DNA from 3 places in the Bacillus cereus group sp. RP37 genome. Region 2 is predicted to be linked to each of the others. Evidence: riboswitches for the same ligand, from Rfam matches in the RefSeq annotation. Region 2 holds a riboswitch; each other region holds the start of a gene.

Region 1 (6,804 bases), 800 kb from region 2:
TTACCGTTTTAGCATCCCAATAGTTAGGATTCTTTTTCAATTGGAAGCTTTGTTCATGTTTCCAGTTATCTAATGTGAAAGCACCGTTGTAAATTAAATGATTTGTTTCTAAACCGTATTTATCACCTTGAGATTTTAAGTACTCTTCATTAATTGGTAAGAATGTTGAGAATGTCGTTAAGTTTAAGAAGTAGGGAACAGGACGATCTAGTTGTACTTCTAAAGTTTTGTCATCAAGAGCTTTAATACCTAATTGATCAACCGGTAATTGTTTTTGGTTTATTTGTTTCGCATTCTTTATATCGAAGAATAAGAATGCATATTCAGCTGCGGTATCAGGATTTACGGCACGTTGCCAAGCGAAGACGAAATCTTTTGCTGTAACAGGAGTACCGTTTGACCATTTTGAATCACGCAGGTGGAATGTATATTTTGTTTTATCGGGACTAACGTCAACCGACTCAGCAACACCCGGAATCGGTTTATTATCTTCTCCCATTGCATATAAACCTTCAAAAACATTTCGCATTACGTTCATGGATTCACCATCCGTTGCTTTTGCAACATCCATTGTTGGAATTTCTGAAGCGAATGATAAGTTAATGGCCTGTTTATCAGGTGCTTTATCATTTGCTTTCGCTCCGCTTGCATTATCTTTATTTCCCCCGCAAGCAGTTAGTAATAGACTTGCCCCTAAAACAGATGCAACAACAGGTACAACTTTTTTCTTCATTGTTCGTTCCTCCCTAAATGTGTTGTTTGTAACGTCATAATGTCCATGTCTTGAAGTGTAACTATAGAAGAAGAGAAAACCTATTATAAAAATGTGCATGTAGGTCATCAGGTGTTCTATATGTATATACATGTTGAACTATAATCTATCGTTATATGTTTCAACGTAGAAGACATTATATTTTGATGGTTAAATATTTAGTTTCTTTGATTATTTAGAATATTAACACTGGAAAGAACTATATGTCAATAATAAAAAATGGAGTATTATTTTTTAAAAATAATATATTGAAAAAGCGGATTTTCTCCTAATGAGAAATCCGCTTTTGATACATTTTTCCAATAAAACAATTGGTATGGGTAGAAAAACTTCAATTCAGGTTGCCTTTTATTTTTCAATTTGTGCCCATTTGAAGTTTAATTGACCTGCAAAGTCTACTTGCACAATTCCTTTCACATAAGAACGTTCTAAATAAGATTCACCTTTTTGGTAAAGAGGAGCGATAACAGAGTCTTTAAATAATATTTTCTCGGATGCCAGTAATGCTTCCCAGCGAGCTTTTTCATCACCAGCTAAAGTTGTTTTCACTTTTGCTATTGTTTCATCGAACTCCTTATTAGAGTAATGATCTAAGTTGTAAGGGTTATTCGTTGTAAATAGTTCAAGGAATGTAATTGGATCCGCAAAATCAGGGCTCCAGCCGTCAATTCCGATTTCGTAGTCACCTTTTAATAAAAGTGAAACTTGTTGTTTACGCGGTTGTGGTTTTACATTTACTGTTAATCCGTCTAAATTCTTTTCTAGTTGCCCTTTTAAGAACTCGCCAGTTTTCTTCTCAAGGTCACCATCACTTGTTAATAATTCTAATGTGATCTTTTCAGAACCAAGCTCTTGTTTTGCCTTCTTCCACAATTCTTGTGCAGATTTTGTATTGATTTTTGTTAAATCCCCGTTTGCAGTACGGAAGTCTGTTCCGTCAGGCCCCTTTGTAAAGTTTTTCGGCACGAGACTAAAGGTTGGTGTAGAGCCATCATTTAATAACGTATTTACAAAGGATTTTCGATCAATTGTTTGATCGATTGCTTGGCGTGCAGAAACATTTTGAAGTACTTTGTTTTGTTGATTCATACGTAAAAACTGGACCCCTACGTTCGGGCGTTCTTTAAAGTTGGCATCTTTTTTATATTTATCAACGAAGTCAGATGTTAGTTTTATACGGTCTAATTGTTTAGATTCGAATAAATTTACTTCTGTAGATTTTTCTTTTACGACGTTAAAATTGATTTCTTCTAGTTTGACAGTATCTTTATCCCAATAGCTAGGGTTTTTCTTGAATTTAAAGCTTTGTTCATGCTTCCAATCGCTTAGTGTAAAAGCTCCATTGTACAAGATTGCATTATCTTCTAAAGCGTACTTATCACCTTGTGCTTTAAAGAATTCCTCGTTAATTGGTAGAAATGTTGGGAACGCTGTTAAGCTAATAAAATACGGAACAGGACGCTCTAATTCTACCTCAAACGTATGGTCATCAATTGCTTTTACACCAAGTTGGTCGGCTGGAAGTTCTTTGTTGTTAATTTTTGTTGCGTTTTTAATATCAAAGAATAAAAATGCATATTCAGAGGCTGTTGCTGGATCGACAGCTCTTTGCCAAGCGAAGACGAAATCTTTCGCGGTAACAGGCGTACCGTTTGACCATTTTGAATCTCGTAAATGGAATGTGTATTTCGTTTTATCGCCACTTACTTCATGAGATTTTGCAACACCAGGGACAGGTTTGTTACCTTCACCAAGATTATACAAGCCTTCAAATACGTTTCTCATCACTTGACCAGAATCAGTATCTGTAGCACGAGCTGTATCCATTGTTCGTATTTCAGTAGGTGAAGATAAGTTTAAAACCTGTTTACTAGGTGCCTCGCCTTTTGCATTTGCTCCGCTTGCTTCGTTTTTATAACTACCGCAACCAGTTAATAAAATACTTACTCCTACAACTGATGCGATACCGGGTACAAACTTCTTTTTCATTTGATTTTCCTCCTAAATAATTAAGTTTGGATGATGATGAGGGAAATGAAAAATAAAAAATCCCTCTTTTCGTATTGAGAAAGAGGGATTTTTACGTACAAGTTATGCACCCGTATATAAACGAAGTCCCTCATTCTATCTTTCAAGCACAAAGCTTGCAGGAAGTGGCACAGTATTCAAAATGAACCTGCTGCCGAGGTTTCAAAGGGCCAGTCCCTCCACCTCTCTTGATACAATGAGTAAACGAATAAATTTTATTAATTTTTGTGTTTCTTTGATAATTCAAAATCTTACACCTTGGATAATGAAGTGTCAACCGGATGGAATATAGTTTAAATTTTCAGTTTTATTTAACGTAAAAACCACTGCATATGGCAGTGGTTTTTCTACTAGAAGTTAAAGTTATCTGGATCTGGACCAACGCGACGATCTTCATTTAGAGCTTGAATTGCTTTCATGTCATCAGCACTTAATTCAAAATCGAATATATTTGCATTTTCAATAATGCGATGTTCTTTAATAGATTTAGGGATTGTTACAACTTCGTTTTGTAGATCCCAGCGTAAAATAATTTGTGCAGTTGATTTATTATATTTTGTAGCAATGTCTTGTAATGTTGGGTTATCCAGTAGCTGTCCTTGCATTAATGGCGACCAAGCTTCAAGCTGAATGTTATGTTCTTTACAGAAAGCATGTAATTCTTCTTGTGCTAAACGTGGGTGGTATTCCACTTGGTTGACCATTGGCTTAATTTCAGCAATTTCAAATACGTCTTGTAAGTGGTGAATGTGGAAATTACTCACACCGATAGCGCGAACACGGCCATCTTTATAAAGCTTTTCTAATGCTTTCCATGATTCAGTATATTTCCCTTTTACAGGCCAATGTACTAAATATAAATCTAAATATTCTAGACCTAATTTTTCTAATGTAGTTTCAAATGCTTGGAGTGTTGTTTCATATCCTTGATCGCTATTCCATACTTTTGATGTAATAAATAATTCTTCACGTGAAACACCTGATTCACGAATCGCTTGTCCAACGCCTTCTTCATTTTGATAGATTGCTGCAGTGTCGATGCTGCGGTAGCCATTTTTAATTGCTGCTTTTACAGAATCAATTACTTCTGAACCATCTTCTACTTTAAAAACACCTAAACCGAACCAAGGCATTTTTACACCGTTATGTAATGTTGTATAGTCTTTTAAACTTGTTAAACTCATATTATTTCCCCCTAGCTTTTTTGTTTGTTGCTTCTACTGCTTTTTGAATTGCCTCTGAAAAATTATACTCATATAAAGTTTTGAGACCTTCAGCTGTGGAACCACCTGGCGTTGTTACTTGTTCGCGGAGGTTAGCCGGATTTTGCGTTTGTTCAAGCATAGAAGCAGAGCCAGAAATCATTTGAATGACAAGGTGTTTTGCGGTTGCTTCATCGACTCCATAACTTTTTGTTGCTTCAATCAAGCTTTCAGCAAAGTAATAAAGGAAAGCTGGTGCACTTCCAGTAACTGCAGTAAGCTGATGAACTTCCTCTTCAGTGCAAAGTTGCGAAGTACCAATGCCTCTTAAAAGCAGTTGCAGGGTTTCTTGATGCATCTCGGTTACTGATTGTCCCATTGTATATAAGGAGATTGACTTCCCAATTTCAGCAGCTGTATTTGGCATAATCCAAGCAACAGGCGTGTCCTTAGGTAGTCTAGCTTCTAAATAAGATGGGCCAATGCCAGCAGCTACCGTTACGACAAGTTGATTTGATAGTAACGGAGATAACTCTGCTAATAATTCTTCATGTGCAGAAGGCGGCATTGCTAAAACAATCGTATTAACAGATGTAACATGCTGCTTCCAATCTGTTGTAATAGACACATTATAGCACCCTTTTAATTGTTCTAGCTTTTCTACGTTGCTACGGTTAGAAACGATAATTTCTTCGATGTATTCTTTGCTTGTTTTAAGTAATCCGGAAAATATAGCTTCTGCCATACGACCAGCACCAATAAATAAAATTCGATGTTTAGTTAGCATATCCTTTATTCCTTTCTAGTGGAGATATGTTATAAAAAACGATACCATTTTTAAGAGAATTTTGTAAAAAGAAAAGACTTATCGTGAAAAGGATGAAAATGGAGGGAGGAGGGTTAATGCAAATAAGGTTATAAATATTATTATATTTAAAAAATAGTTGTAATAAAAAATCCCTGAAGCATAATTGCTTCAGGGATTAATAGACTATAAGTTTATGCTTTTGTCATACCAAGTAATACAGCGCCGCCGATAATTAAAACACTACCTAGTGCAATAAAGATCAATTGACGTTTTGTTTTCTTTTCACCTAAGAAGACAATCGCACCGAATGTTGAGATAACGATTCCAGTTTGAGATAATGGGAAGCTTGTTGCCACTCCAACACGTGGTAATGAAAGAAGTAAGAATAAGTTTCCTGTTCCCCATAGTAAACCAGATAAAGCATTACGGATTGCATATTTGTTAAATGGCTTATGTTTAGATGTCAGTACAACCGCACCAACAAACATACCAACTGCTTGTGGTAAAATAGCAGACCAACCATCGATATTATACCAACGAATGATAATTACATATACAAGGTAGCCGAAAGTAGAAACAATTAAAGTAAGAAGTCCTTTTTTCAATTGTCCTGGTGGCTGAGCATTTTCTTTGTCATCTAGTGATGTGAATACAACACCAACTACGATTAATAGGATTGCAATCGTTCCCATAATGATTGTAGTAGTAGTAGTCCACTCACGGAAAGCGATAACCCCAAAGATAGAAGTTGCAACAAGTTGCATACCAGTAGAAATCGTTACAGTAGTAGAAACACCTAACTTTTCAACTGTTTTTAATTGGTTTACTTGTCCTAAAGCCCAGAATAAACCTGAAATAAAACCAACAATCAAGATTGTCATTGTTAAAGCCGGTTGAGTAAATACATACATAATTGTTGCGAAGAATAGAGCGCCGATTGTCATACCTACCGTTTGGCTATATGCACCACCGCCCATTTTTACGCTTACTAATAAGATGTTTCCCCATGCAATTGCAGGAAGAAGCGCTAATAAAATGTCCATTACAAGACTCCCTTCGGTTTTCTATACCAATATAATTACATATCGTTCTAACGATCGGTAATGCCCCACTAATAGAGTAGAAGATTACCGATCGCTAAAACAGGATGAAGAACTTACGATATAAATGCGTTTTCATTTCTTCATTTTTTGAAACACCTCCATATAATAACAGGAAATTGCCTATTTTAGAAAGTGAATTCAAATAAAATGTATATTTAAATAAAAGGTAAAATTCAGTTATTTCCCGATGGTATATTTTATTTCCTAAGAAATAAAAAAAGCAGCTTCAAAAAAAGCTGCTTTAAGAGTTAGTGATTCTTTTATTAATAAGCTGAATACATAGCAAAAATAGGAGGGACATACTAATAGTGATAACTACTAGTGTCCAGGCGAGCTGCATATTACTTGCATCAATTGCCATGTAAATTGCAGTTGGGATCGTCTGTGTTTTACCAGGAATGTTCCCAGCAAACATGAGTGTAGCACCAAACTCACCGAGCGCACGAACAAAGCTCAAAATCATTCCGCTTAGTAAGGCAGGAAATGCAAGCGGAAGTGTGACGTGTAGAAAAACTTGATATTCACTTGCACCAAGGTCACGAGCACTTTCTTCAATTTGTACATTCGCGATAGAAAATCCTGTTTTTGCTGATTGGTACATAAGCGGAAATGCAACAACTGTAGAAGCAATGATAGCAGCAGTAGATGTGAACATAATAGACTGCTGAAATATTGATTCTATCCACGTTCCAATGGGACTGTTATTTCCAAAAATGATAATGAGAAAAAAGCCGATTACAGTTGGCGGAAGTACCATTGGTAATAAGAAAATAGTTTCTAATATTACTTTATATCTCCATGAGGAGCGTGCTAGTGCTCGTCCGATAATCGTTCCTAAAATTGTAACGATAATGGTGGCACATGCAGCTACTCGTAAAGATAGAAAGATTG
Region 2 (6,804 bases):
AATTAGCTGCTAGAAACATTAAAATTAATAGAGTATTCGTCGGAAACTATATGACGAGTATCGATATGGCTGGTATGTCTTTAACAGTAATGAAACTAGACGATGAGCTAAAAACATTACTATCGAAAGAGTGTAATACACCAGCGTTTAAAGTAGATGGGCCAGTTGAAAGTGTTGAGTACGTGAATGTGCTTGAAGAGACAGAAGAGAAGGAAGTTTCCTTTGAAATAGAAACGGCGGAAGAGCACGCTGTTATTAAAGATAATGTTATTACATTAAACAACATGATCTATCTCGTTGATAAAATGAGCGACGTTATTATTAAAAATGAAGTACCGTTCTGTGAGTTAGATACACACGCAGGTGACGGCGACTTCGGAATGAGTGTGGCAAAAGGATTTAAGCAACTAAAACGTGAGTGGCATTCTATTGTAGATCAAGAGAACGTAACGATCGGATCATTCCTTGACGGTTGTTCGATGATTATTATGGAACATTGCGGCGGCGCATCTGGTCCAATTTGGGGCGGAGCATTCCGCGCAGCTAGTAAAGCAGCAGGCGAGAAGCGTGAGTTAACAGTGAAAGAATTCGCTGAAATGTTGCAAGCAGCACTGCAAGGTATACAATCTATCGGAGAAAGATCGTTCGGTAGAGGAGCGGTAGTTGGTGATAAAACGCTTGTTGACGCACTTGCTCCATGTGTAGACTCTTGGTTAGCTAGCGCTTCAAACGAAGAAGACATGAAAACTGCCTTCGAAAAAGGAGCAGAAGCAGCGGTTAAAGGAGCAGAGTATACGAAAGAAATCGTAGCTCGCATGGGCCGCGCCGGTACAGTTGGTGAAAGAAGCTTAGGCTATCCAGATGCAGGTGCGCATGCGCTTGGAGTTATCTTTACGGAGATTGCGGGTAGTTTGAAATAGAAGTTAGAAGATCCCCTCTGCCTTGTGGTGGAGGGGATTTTTTGTAGTTGAGTGATATATAATTTAGCTAGATGTTTTCTCTGTAAAGATATGTATGTTTATAAATACGATAAGGATTTTAAAAGAAGAAACGTGAGTTCTCATATAAATATGGATATGATCCAAAACTTGTACCAACAGTGACGATTGAAACAGGAAAGGGGTTATTACATACTATTATTACTAATGCGCAGAACTTGAGACGTGATGAACGTGTAGCCTTAGGAAATGAAAAATGGAGCTCTTCTTTACAAGAGGAATTAAAGAATATAGTTTCTGATTTTGAAAAAGCGGGATTTTCTAAAGAAACTATTAGAGGAACTTTAGAACAACAATATAGAATGCTTGATAAGTTAAAAGTAAAATATGAAAGGATTGAGTATTAATGAGTATACTTGAGAACTTAAATGCAGTTTTCACTTTAGAAACACAAGAACCTCCAGCAACTAAAGAAACGATTCAAGAATTACAAGGTTTTTCATCAATAGATGTTCCTTCAGATTATATAGAGATAATTCAACATTGTACAGATGCAGAGATTAATGTAAATAATGAAATATATATCCGTATTTGGAGTCCAGCAGGTTGCATAGAGATGAATGAAGCTCATAATATCCAAAAATATATACCTAACTCACTTGCAATTGGTGATGATGAAGGTGGGAAAGTGCTATTATATGCAAATGGAAAAGAAGGATTTGGATTATATATGGTGGATTTCGGAGATTTAGATATCGAAGAAGCAATTAAAATATCACCTTCTTTGAAACTGTTATTAATAGATGGTGTAGGTGTAGAAAAGTTATTGTTATAATTTTAGGGACATATGAAAACCACTGTATTTTGAAAAGATATGGGCCTTATGCAGCAATATTATGGTTGGCTAATAATGCGAAAGAGCATTCTAATGTGTTTAATAAATTGTATTTAAATTTATTTGTAGAAAGAAACAGTAAATACGTTTGGGTATGGATATTGTCTACAAGTTTTGTGTCTGCACTCATGCATGAGCCTAGTGTATTGAATTTCGCATTCTATTTATATATGCTTTACTTTTCTTAAGATACGGTCTTTTTTCGGCTATATTAGCTCATAGTTCATATAATTTGTTTTCAGGAATTATATATGGAGTAAATGTTTCAACGGAACAATCAAAGGTTAATACAACAAGCGTTATACAATATACGCATGGAGAGCCGTGGGGCTGACGTAATATTGAAGTATAAAGAGTTATTAGATCAAAGTGAAGAAAAAGTAATTATTAGGTATTATATAGATGAAACGCTCAAATGAGCGTTTTTTTATTTTTATAATCAGATGATTTATTTTCATATATACCGCAGTAAAAACTTATTCCTGACTAAAAAAAGACACCCTATGGTGCCTCCACCGGAATGGTATTTGTATTAACTACAACCACGTCTACCAAGAGAATTAGGTTGAAGGACATCTCGATTCTAATGTTTTATTCATTAAATATCTCCGGCTTCTCCACTCTAAATGATTTCACCTCACCACATTCTAAACAAAATGTAGTTAAGAGTTTGCAACGTTTCCCTACTGAAAAGAGCCTACTAGAATCATCTTCACAAACATATGCATGATAAGCAGATCCAACTCTTCCTTCTTTAAATGTAGTAGAACCACAATTCTCACATCGTTTATTTTTCATGCTACTAACACCTCTTTTGCTGTGTTTTTAAGATAGAAGTAAAGCAACTTGGTTATACATGATGTTTTCGACATAAGACACCATAGACCTTTATATATTCGCAAGTAAAGAAACATAATACCCTTATAAATCGCTATAACAATATGATTTTTCATATATCATTTAATGTATATCGGAAAAATAAGTATTAAAATATTGATTTTTATTATTCAGATGATTATAATAAATGAAAATCAAACAATTCTTATGTTGAGAAGTGGAGGGACGGGCCCTATGAAACTTCGGCAACCTCGTATGAGACGAAAGGTGCCAAATCCTGCAGGTGAAGAAACACCTGAAAGATAAGAGCGGTTCAATTAGTCAAGAAGGCTACTCTTATTTGAATAAGAGTAGCTTTTTTTATGGCTAAGAGATGAAGGGGGAGTATGTAGTGGAGTATGGTTTTTGGTTGCCGATTTTTGGGGGATGGCTTCGAAATGTAGGTGATGAATCTATGCCGCCTACGTTTGAATATGCAAAACAAACAGCGCAAGCGGCAGAACAATTAGGTTTTTCAACAACACTTATTGCAGAATTAAACTTAAATGATATAAAAGGTATTTCAGCACCAAGTTTAGAAGCGTGGACAACTGCGGCAGCACTTGCAGCAGTAACGGATAAATTAGAGATTATGACAGCTGTAAGACCTGGCTTCCACAATCCAGCGGTTACAGCGAAAATGGCAGCGAATATCGATCAATTAAGTAATGGTCGTTTTACATTGAATGTAGTTTCAGCGTGGTGGGAAGAAGAAGCGAGACAGTACGGCGGAGTATTTACCGCACATGATGAAAGATATGATCGCACAGAGGAATTTGTAACAATTTTGAAAGAGCTTTGGAAAGAAGACGAGTTTTCTTATAAGGGGAACTTTTATGAGCTTCAGAATACACATTTAAGTCCAAAACCTGTGCAGAAACAAGGTATCAAGCTTTATGCAGGTGGTGAGAGTGAGAGAGGAAAAGAGGTCATTGTAAATCACGCAGATGCATATGTCATGCACGGCGGAACAGTGGAAGAAGTATCACTGAAAATAGAAGATATGAAGAATCGTAGAAAGAAAGTTACAGAGGAGCCATTGCAGTCATTCGGGCTTGCGGATTACGTCATTTGTCGTGATACAGAAGAAGAGGCAGTAGAGGAATGGAGACGCATAACGGATGTGAAAGACGATGCGTTAGGTTACGCGGGTTACCAAGACTTTATTAGTAAATCGCATTTGGAACAGCAAGTGAAGTTGAATGATTATTCCGTATCTAATCGTGGATTACGTCCTAATTTAATTGGAACACCAGAACAAATTGCAGAAAGGATACTCGCTTTTGAAAAAGTGGGTGTTACTTTATTACTTTTACAATTTTCGCCACAGCTTGAAGAGATGAAACGATTTTCTGAAAAAGTGATGCCATTAGTTGAAGCAAAAAGAAAGGAATTGATTACAAATGAGTAAAATTTACATATTACATGAGAATAAGGAATGGACGGATCATTTAGTGAAAAGGTTGGAAGAACTGGAGTTACCGTATGAGGAATGGTTTTTAAATGAAGGAACAATTACGTTAGAACAAGAACCTCCCCAAGGTGTTTTTTATAGCCGCATGAGTGCTTCTTCACATACGAGAGGTCATAGATATGCACCTGAGTTGACGGAAGGAGTTCTTGCTTGGTTAGAGGGATATGGGCGCACAGTATTTAATGGGTCTCGTGCATTACGTCTTGAAGTAAGTAAATTGAATCAATATGCAGCATTAAGAAATTTTGGTATACAAGTGCCGAAAACAATTGGTGCTGTTGGACGTGATCATATAGTAAAGGCAGCAAGGGAGTTAGGGGAAGTACCGTTCATTACAAAGCATAATCGTGCAGGGAAAGGCCTTGGCGTTCAACTATTTCATTCCATTGATGCTTTAGAGCAATATTTGGATAGTCCGGCGTTTGAAGAACCTATTGATGGAATTACTTTAATCCAGCAATATATTGAAGCGCCAGAACCATATATTACACGTTGTGAATTTGTAGGCGGTCAGTTTGTATATGCAGTTAAAGTAGATACATCAGAAGGATTCGAGCTTTGTCCAGCGGATGCATGCTCGATTCAAGATGCTTTCTGCCCAGTAGGAGAAGAGAGTAAGAAAGAAGCGTCAACAAAATTTGAAATTATACCGGACTTCCACGAGCCGATCATTGAGCAGTACAAAGAATTTTTGAAAGAAAATGAAATTACTGTTGCTGGTATTGAATTTATTCGCAGTTTGGATGGAATAATTTATACGTATGATATTAATACAAACACAAACTATAATTCTGACGCAGAGTCTGTAGCGAATCAATTTGGTATGCTTGAGCTTGCTAAATTTCTTGGAAGAGAATTAGAGAAACAAGTAGAGTCAGTTAAATAGTGTTGATTAAAAAATAAGGTTCTGGTGCAAATATAGAAAAAAAGAAGAGATAGCAGATTTTATAGGTGAAAGATCATTCGGTAGAGGAGCAGTAGTTGGTGATAAAACGCTTGTTGATGTACTTGCTCCATGTGTAGACTCTTGGTTAGCTAGCGCTTCAAACGAAGAAGATATGAAAACTGCCTTTGAAAAAGGAGCAGAAGCAGCTGTTAAAGGCGCAGAGTACACGAAAGAAATCGTAGCTCGCATGGGCCGCGCTGGTACAGTTGGCGAAAGAAGTTTAGGCTATCCAGATGCAGGTGCACATGCGCTTGGAGTTATCTTTACGGAGATTGCGGGTAGTTTGAAATAGGAATGAGAAGATCCCCTCTGCCTTAAGGTGGAGGGGATCTTTATTGATAACCATCATTCTTCCAGTGAAAACTTTTATTTGTTAGCCAATCTAGAAGCAGCCTCTTCAACTTCTTTATAGGCATTTTGTAATACTTCATTTGGATCTAGTACTGCTGTTCCTTGTGCACGAACGATTTGATAATCTTCAATACCAAGGAAGTTAAACATTGCTTTTAGATATTTATGAGAGTATTCCACTTCTGTATACCAATCATCATTTGTATAGATCCCTCCACTTGCTTGTATAACAAGCATTCTTCTTCCATCTTTAAGTAGTCCCACTGATCCAGTTTCAGTATATTTAAATGTTTCACGTGCAATCATGATATTGTCCATGTAATCTTTTAACTTTGATGGAATATTAAAGTTGTGCAAAGGTAATACGATTACATACGTATTTGCACTTTTAAATTGTTGTAAAATTTCGGACATACGCTCCGTTACTTTTTGTTCTTCACCAGTTAACTTCTGTTCAGTTCCTTGTTTTTCCCATGCACTTAAAACAGTTTTATCTATCATTGGTACTACATCATCGTATAAATTAATCTGTTCAATCGTTTCATTATTAGGAATGAATTCTGTATAAGATTCTAAAAAATGGTTAAAAACCTTAATGCTGACTGATGATGTATCATCCACTTTCGGATGTGCGTTTATAATAAGTGTTTTGTTCATTTGTATTTCCCCTTTTTAAAAGTTTTTACGTTTTAATTAAAGACTAAGTTAATCGCCGATTAACTTAGTCTTTAATATAAACTTTGAAATTATTTTTGTCAAATGAAATACATACTATTCTAAAAGCCCGATTGGTGAGGGCTGATAATCAGTGGGGGATGAACACCATCCACTGATTAAAGTTTCACTTTATTTGACTAAAATTCTAAATGGTCCTAAGATACAATTTGATAACCCTTAAAATAAAAAGCAGGTGATTTGTATATGCAATATAGTGTTGGGGTTGAATATGCCTTGCATTGCTTAGTTTATTTAATTAATACTCCTTCCAAGGAAAGTGTTGGAATAAAAGATTTGGCAGAGTTCCAAGGACTTTCTGAAACATTTCTTTCAAAAGTTTTCGGTAAATTATCTAAAGCTGGCATTGTGAGTTCTGTCCCAGGTGTAAAGGGAGGATATAGGTTAGCTAAGTCTCCAGGAGATATTTCTTTTTGGGATGTAATAGAAGCTGTCGAAGGCCCGAAACCTATTTTTCAATGTAAAAATATTGTACAGAATGGTCTACTATATCGAGATGAGGCTTGTAATTCTTGTGAACCTAGCAATTCTTCTTGTACAATTAACTTAGTAATGCTTGAAGCAGAAGAACACATGCGTGAGTTTCTCC
Region 3 (6,804 bases), 830 kb from region 2:
TTATACTCAGTTCTTGTCCATCAGCCTTTATGTCCATATCCTGCATCACCGTTACATACTCTTCATTTTTTAAGTTCTCATACGCCTTATTAAAAACATCTTTTGCGGCTAAATCCTTCTCTTTCTTTACTGATGCCGTTTTGGGTTCACCCGTCTTCGATACTTTATCACTACTACACCCTACCCCTAAACCAATTGTAAGTAATAAACTAGAAGCTACTATAATTTTCTTCATAAAAATCCCCCTTTACCAAATAATACCACTTTTTTATCTTTTAAATCTATATGATTTCCAATGTCCTTATTTAAATTCAACTCTAAATAACAACATGTTTGATGAAAGGTTTAAATATGATGTAAATAAAAACAACGAAATTCGGGAGGTTATTATGAAAGCAATGATTTGCACAAAATATGGACCACCTAACGTTCTCCAGCTTCAAAATATAGAGAAACCTACACCTAAAAAGAACGAAGTATTAATTAAAATTCATGCAACAAGTGTATCGACTGGAGATTGTAGAATACGCGGCTTTAATAGTCCCCTCTTATTTTGGATTCCTATGCGGATCATATTAGGTTTCAGAAAACCGAGAAAACCTATACTCGGCGTAGAATTAGCTGGAGAAATTGAGGAAATTGGAACAGATGTAACCCAATTTAAAAAAGGAGATCCAATTTTTGCATTAACAGAACTAAACCTTGGTGGTTATGCCGAATACACATGTGTACATGAAAGTGGATTAATAGCATTAAAACCTACCAATGTGACGTATGAAGAAGCGGCAGTTATTTCTTTTGGCGGAACTTCAGCATTACATTTCCTGAGAAAGGGCCGTATAAAAAAAGGGCAACAAGTGCTCATATATGGTGCCTCTGGATCAGTAGGAACAGCTGCCGTACAACTTGCTAAATATTTTGGTGCGACCGTTACGGCTGTTTGTAGTCATTCAAATTTTGAACTCGTGCAATCTTTAGGAGCTGATAAAATAATTGATTATACAAAAGAAGATTTTACTAAGCGGGGTGAACGCTACAATATTATATTTGATGCAGTTGGAAAACATAAAAAATCCCTTTGTGAAAAGGCATTAACACCTAATGGGAAATATGTATCTGTGAATGGAATGATGGCAAAAGTAAGTAAAGAAGATATGATTCTACTAAAAAAACTAACTGAAGCAGAACATTTAAAGCCTGTTATTGATAGAACTTACCGATTAGAAGAAATTGCTGAAGCTCATATATATGTAGAAAAAGGGCATAAAAAAGGAAATGTTTCGATTACCTTAAAATAAAATATATTCAGAAAATAACATTGACAATTCTTTTTGTAAGATTTACTATTAGTACCATATTAAAAAAACTACATACACATACTCTTATCAAGAGTGGCGGAGGGACTGGCCCGATGATGCCCGGCAACCGAGCTTATGACGTATAAGCTAAGGTGCTAATTCCTGCAAAACGAGTTTTCGTTTTGGAAGATAAGAGAGGAACCTATTTTGTCTATTCGGCACCTCTCTTATTTTTGAGAGGTGCCTTTTATTTTGGAACGTATATGAAGGGGGAACTATAGATGAAAAAAGTATTATTGAGCATTGTAAGTGGAGCGGTATTATTATTAGGCGCATGTAGTGGGGGTTCAGATAAAGAAGTAAAAGCGTTAGATGAGAAAAAGATTACTGTCGGTGTAACAGGCGGTCCGCATGAACAAATTTTTGAAAAGGTAAAAGAAGTTGCCGCAAAAGACGGTCTCGAAATTGATGTAAAAGTATTTAATGATTATGTAGCACCAAACGTATCCCTAGATGAAAAAAGCCTCGATGTAAATAGCTATCAAACGAAATCATATTTAGACGTATTTAAAGCTGAACGTAATATGAAATTAACTGAAGTATTTTCAACAGTAACATTCCCTATGGGTGTATATTCGAAAAGCTTAAAAGATGTAAAGGATTTAAAAGAGGGCGACGCAATTGCTGTACCAAATGATCCAACAAATGAACTTCGAGCTTTAAAGCTATTTGAAAAAGCCGGTGTTTTAAAAGTAGATCCAAAGGCTACAGAAAAAGCGACTGCGAAAGATGTAATTGAAAATCCAAAAAACTTAAAGATTGTTGAATTAGAGGCATCTCAATTACCGACACAACTAAGTGAAGTAAAAGCAGCTGCGATTAATACAAACTTTGCATTAGGTGCAAAATTAAGCCCTGCGAAAGATTCTATCTTCCGTGAAGGAAAAGATTCACCATATGTGAACTGGGTCGTTGTTCGTACTGAAAATAAAGATGATGCTGTTGTAAATAAATTAAAGAAAGCTTATCAATCTAAAGAAGTGAAAGAATTTATCAAGAAAAAATTTGATGGTTCTGTTTTACCGTCTTGGTAGGAGCTGACGATAATGATTGAATTAAAAAATGTATCCAAAGTATTCACAACAAAAAAAGGGAATGTGGAAGCTCTTAAACCTACCTCCCTTCAAGTAAAAAAGGGCGAAGTATTTGGAATCATTGGATATAGTGGTGCTGGTAAAAGTACATTAATTCGATGTGTAAATTTATTAGAAAAGCCAACGACAGGAAATATCATTGTAAACAACCAAGACTTAACAACTTTATCAGCAAAAGAACTCGCAAAAGCGCGACAAAAAATCGGAATGATCTTTCAAGGATTCAATTTACTTAAAACCGTGACAGTTTATGAAAATATCGCATTACCTTTACGCCTTGCTGGCATTCCCAAAGTAGAAATTGAAAAAAGGGTAGAAAAATACTTACGTATTGTCGATCTTTTCAATCGAAAAGATGCCTATCCGAGTGAACTTTCTGGTGGCCAAAAGCAGCGTGTTGCCATTGCACGCGCACTATCACACGAACCTGAAGTGTTATTAAGCGACGAAGCAACAAGCGCTTTAGATCCGGAAACAACTGATTCTATCCTTGACTTATTATTAAAAATCAATGAAGAAATCGGGATCACAATTTTATTAATTACACATGAAATGAATGTCATCCAGCGTATATGTGACCGAGTTGCTGTTATGGAACATGGAGCAGTAATCGAAAGTGGAACTGTGAAAGATATTTTCACCAACCCACAACATATAACAACGAAGAAATTCGTAAATAGTGCATTTGCAGCTAGAATTCCAGAAGAGGTACAAAAAGAACTACAAAGAACCGGAGAAATCGTAACACTTTCATTTATAGGAACTTCTTCTGGCGAACCAGCGTTAGCTATTGCTACAAAACGTTTTCAAGTGTATCCAAATATTTTATCCGGTAACATTACACAGTTAAAACATGAAGCATATGGGAAACTGGTCATTCATATGCAGGGTGAAAAAAATGAAGTAGACCGCGCTTTATCATTTTTACAAGAACAAGGGATCGTCGTAGAAGGAGGTAGAACAGATTATGGGAAACAAGTCCTTTTTGGATGAATGGGGTAAAGTCATATGGGAAGCAACCATTCAAACATTTCAAATGACATCTATTTCACTATTCATCTCTATCCTTATTGCATTACCACTTGGCGTCACACTTGTTTTAACGAGACCTGGTGGGCAGCACGAAAATAAAATCATTTATCCGATTCTTAATACAATTATTAATATCATTCGCTCTCTTCCATTTATCATTCTATTATTCTTCATTTTACCTTTTACAAAGTTTCTAATGGGAACATCCATTGGCGTGCAAGGTGTCATTGTACCACTTGTCGTATTCACAGCACCTTACATTGCACGATTAATGGAGACAGCTTTATTAGAGGTGGACCGTGGTGTTATTGAAGCTTACCAAGCAATGGGCATTTCTACTATAAAAATTATTTGGCACGTTATGGTGAAAGAAGCTCGTCCCTCCCTTGTACTTGGCTTAACAATTGCAACAATCGGCTTAATCGGTGCAACAGCAATGGCTGGACTTGTAGGGGCTGGCGGGCTAGGGGACTTAGCATATCGATTCGGACACTTACGCTACGAACCTGAAGTAATGTATGCAACCGTCTTTATTTTAATTATCCTCGTTCAAGGGTTACAGTCTTTAGGGAATGGTGTTGCACGAAGATTGAAGAAAGATTAAAAAAGAAGGTATCTCACCAAAATGAGATACCTTCTTTTTATCCCGCATTAACGGGCGGTAAGACCCTCGCCTCAAAATTCAGCGGGAGCAAAGAAGTTAGGTGGGGGATCAACTGCCCTTAAAAGTCCGATTGGTGAAGGCTAATAATCAGTGGGGGATGAAAAAACCCCCCACTAATTAAAGTTTCACTTTATCTTTTAAATCCGCCTTCTGAATGAATAACTTGTCCTGTAATCCATTTTGCTTCTTCACTTACTAAAAACTTAATAAGCCTCGCTGCATCCTTTGGCTCACCAATTCTGCCGAAAGGAAACATTGGTTTTAATCCTTGCTTTATCTCTTCAGTCATCCACCCTGTACTAGTTGGACCTGGATTAATTGCATTCACTGTTATTCCTAAATGGGCTACTTCCGCTGACAACGTACTAGTAAGAGCGTCAATAGCTCCCTTCGTTGTTGCATACGCCAGTTCTCCAGCCATAGGCCCTTGAAATTGACCTGAAGTCATATTCACAATTCTACCACCAGATTTCTTATCAAATCCTCGGGCAAATTGGCTACTTAACAATGTAGCCGCACGAATATTTACCATGTAATGCTTATCCAATTCTTCAGCAGTCAAATTAGAGAAATCATTATTTGTAGAATACGCTGCATTATTAATTAATATATGAGGGTATCCTAGTTGTTCAGTAACTTTATTTATAAGCTCTTTCGGTGCATCATTCCGAGTTAAATCTAACTCCATGCTCGATACTTTCACACCGTTTTTTAGTAACTCTTTTTTTAATTGTATTTGTTCACTTTGATCGACGCCCCAAGGCATCTCTTTATCGTAAGCTGTCCAATACGTAAAAAATATATCGTATCCTGCTTCAGCTAACTCTTTACAAATCGCTGCGCCTATACCATCTAAACGACTTACACCTGTAACAATTGCTACTTTATGTTTTAATTGATTCATCATATACTCCTCCAATTTTAAAGGACGCATATTTTATATAAGAGATATAAATTTCCCCACATAGGTATCTATCCTTACAAAGGGGATGTACAAGCCAAATATGCAGTCCTTGAATGATTTACAGATAGCTAAATAACCCCTCACTTATGAGAGAAAAATTCATCTATCTAATTTCTAATCATTACAAGTTCGTACACATATTGAATCCTTGTCTCCTTTTCATATATCTCTATTTTTATTATAGCAATATGACAAAACATTTTAAATAATATAAAAGAAAATACAACAGAAAAACAGGCAATGGGAAAAATACTGCCCATCGCCTGTTTTTAATTGGAATACCTAATATATAACTTTCGTCTTAACGGTTTAATTTTTATCCTTCTTATATACCATGTAACTAGGCTCATTATAAACCCACTCATCTGTACCAATTCTTAGCCAGCCATTCTTTTCTTCGTATACTGTAGCTTTTTCACCTTTGCTTGCTTTTCTAACAACAGAGTAGCTAGCACCTGCTCCGCTGCGAACATTTACCCCAATTCCATTAATTTCAACTGTACCAATTCCTTTTTGAACACTACCAGTTTCAATTACTTGAAGCATGTTTAAAATGAATGCTGCTGTTTCACCACGAGTCGTCGTTCCTTTAGGCACATACAGATTATCTCCCATACCTTTTACAATACCCAAACCGTATAATCTTTGTACTGCTTCTTTATAGATAATTTGATCTTTATCTGCAAATGGTAAGTTTGCCAATGGTCCATTTATTTTTTTATACTGTAAAGCTTTATTTACAATAACTGCAGCTTCTTCTCTTGTAATAGGTGTGTTAGGGTCAAAATTACCGTCTCCTCTACCAGAAATGATGCCTGCACTTGCAGTACGTTTAATACCATCTCGTAAAGTTGGATGTACATCATTTAAATCTTTAAACGTTGCATCTCCAGCTGGAAGACTTAGAGAATTAGAGATTAATTGAGCAAACTCAGCTCTTGTTACAGATCTATTAGGCGCAAAAATACCGTTTCCTTCTCCGACCATAATACCTCTTCTATTCAAATCACGAATAGCTGGCTCATACCAACCTCCTGTTATATCGTCTGTTGGTTGATAAAATTTATTATAATACCCTTCAACACCATTTACGAATGGAACCCATTGTCCACTGTTAATCATAATAGCAGGACAGTTTTTACCACTCCATTTTTGATGTTTTACGACATTATTTAATGGTACACCTGTTTCTTTCATTAAATAAGCTGCAAGTTTCTTAGCGTTATCTACTGCCTTATTATAGTCACCATCACTGTTAACTGCAATTTCAATGGCAATAGATTCTCTATTACCTGGTCCATCACCGTCTCCTGCGTGCCATCCGTTTTCGTTTAATGGTAAGTGTTGATAAATCTCTTTATCATCTACTGTAAAGTGCCATGATGCAGCTCGATCTGTTTGTCCTACTGCTTGGTTATATAAGTATTGAGCGTGGTTTTTAGCTCCTGCTCCTACACTTTTATTGTCAGTCTCGTGAATTGTAATATACTTTGGAATCATGTGGTTTTGAGGACGAATATTCTCATTACCAGTCGGAACAATCCATTCAGTAAATGGAACGCCATTTATAGTACTAGAAACTTTAGGTGCTGAAAAAGAAAGACTACGTTTTGTTCTATTTGAATTGTTAGGAACCGTTAATGTACCTGTTTCTTCATACATACCTTCTGAACCTTGAAGACTGTCCACTTT

What was found. Region 2 has a riboswitch for S-adenosylmethionine ahead of QCI44_RS23195 (LLM class flavin-dependent oxidoreductase). Riboswitches for the same ligand answer to the same signal wherever they lie in the genome.
Positions count from the first base shown of each region.
Region 1: it holds a riboswitch for S-adenosylmethionine, as region 2 does, so the genes downstream of both, QCI44_RS27245 (peptide ABC transporter substrate-binding protein) here and QCI44_RS23195 (LLM class flavin-dependent oxidoreductase) in region 2, are expected to answer to the same signal.
Region 3: it holds a riboswitch for S-adenosylmethionine, as region 2 does, so the genes downstream of both, QCI44_RS27345 (MetQ/NlpA family ABC transporter substrate-binding protein) here and QCI44_RS23195 (LLM class flavin-dependent oxidoreductase) in region 2, are expected to answer to the same signal.

Region 1 is NZ_JARVHP010000001.1:5,188,350-5,195,153, reverse strand. It holds gene QCI44_RS27250 (peptide ABC transporter substrate-binding protein) at 1-733, opposite strand, end outside; gene QCI44_RS27245 (peptide ABC transporter substrate-binding protein) at 1,121-2,761, opposite strand; SAM riboswitch class I at 2,894-2,998, opposite strand; gene QCI44_RS27240 (aldo/keto reductase) at 3,151-3,984, opposite strand; gene proC (pyrroline-5-carboxylate reductase) at 3,986-4,789, opposite strand; gene QCI44_RS27230 (GRP family sugar transporter) at 5,002-5,853, opposite strand; gene modB (molybdate ABC transporter permease subunit) at 6,155-6,804, opposite strand, start outside.
Region 2 is NZ_JARVHP010000001.1:4,385,042-4,391,845, reverse strand. It holds gene dhaK (dihydroxyacetone kinase subunit DhaK) at 1-920, shown strand, start outside; gene QCI44_RS23210 (hypothetical protein) at 1,100-1,345, shown strand; gene QCI44_RS23205 (SMI1/KNR4 family protein) at 1,345-1,773, shown strand; gene QCI44_RS23200 (hypothetical protein) at 2,425-2,631, opposite strand; SAM riboswitch class I at 2,873-2,979, shown strand; gene QCI44_RS23195 (LLM class flavin-dependent oxidoreductase) at 3,062-4,120, shown strand; gene QCI44_RS23190 (ATP-grasp domain-containing protein) at 4,113-5,069, shown strand; partial or broken gene QCI44_RS23185 (DAK2 domain-containing protein) at 5,131-5,421, shown strand; gene QCI44_RS23180 (FMN-dependent NADH-azoreductase) at 5,496-6,137, opposite strand; gene QCI44_RS23175 (RrF2 family transcriptional regulator) at 6,402-6,804, shown strand, end outside.
Region 3 is NZ_JARVHP010000001.1:5,212,127-5,218,930, forward strand. It holds gene QCI44_RS27335 (hypothetical protein) at 1-235, opposite strand, end outside; gene QCI44_RS27340 (NAD(P)-dependent alcohol dehydrogenase) at 390-1,298, shown strand; SAM riboswitch class I at 1,380-1,494, shown strand; gene QCI44_RS27345 (MetQ/NlpA family ABC transporter substrate-binding protein) at 1,580-2,392, shown strand; gene QCI44_RS27350 (methionine ABC transporter ATP-binding protein) at 2,405-3,445, shown strand; gene QCI44_RS27355 (methionine ABC transporter permease) at 3,420-4,088, shown strand; gene QCI44_RS27360 (SDR family oxidoreductase) at 4,279-5,055, opposite strand; gene QCI44_RS27365 (S-layer homology domain-containing protein) at 5,422-6,804, opposite strand, start outside.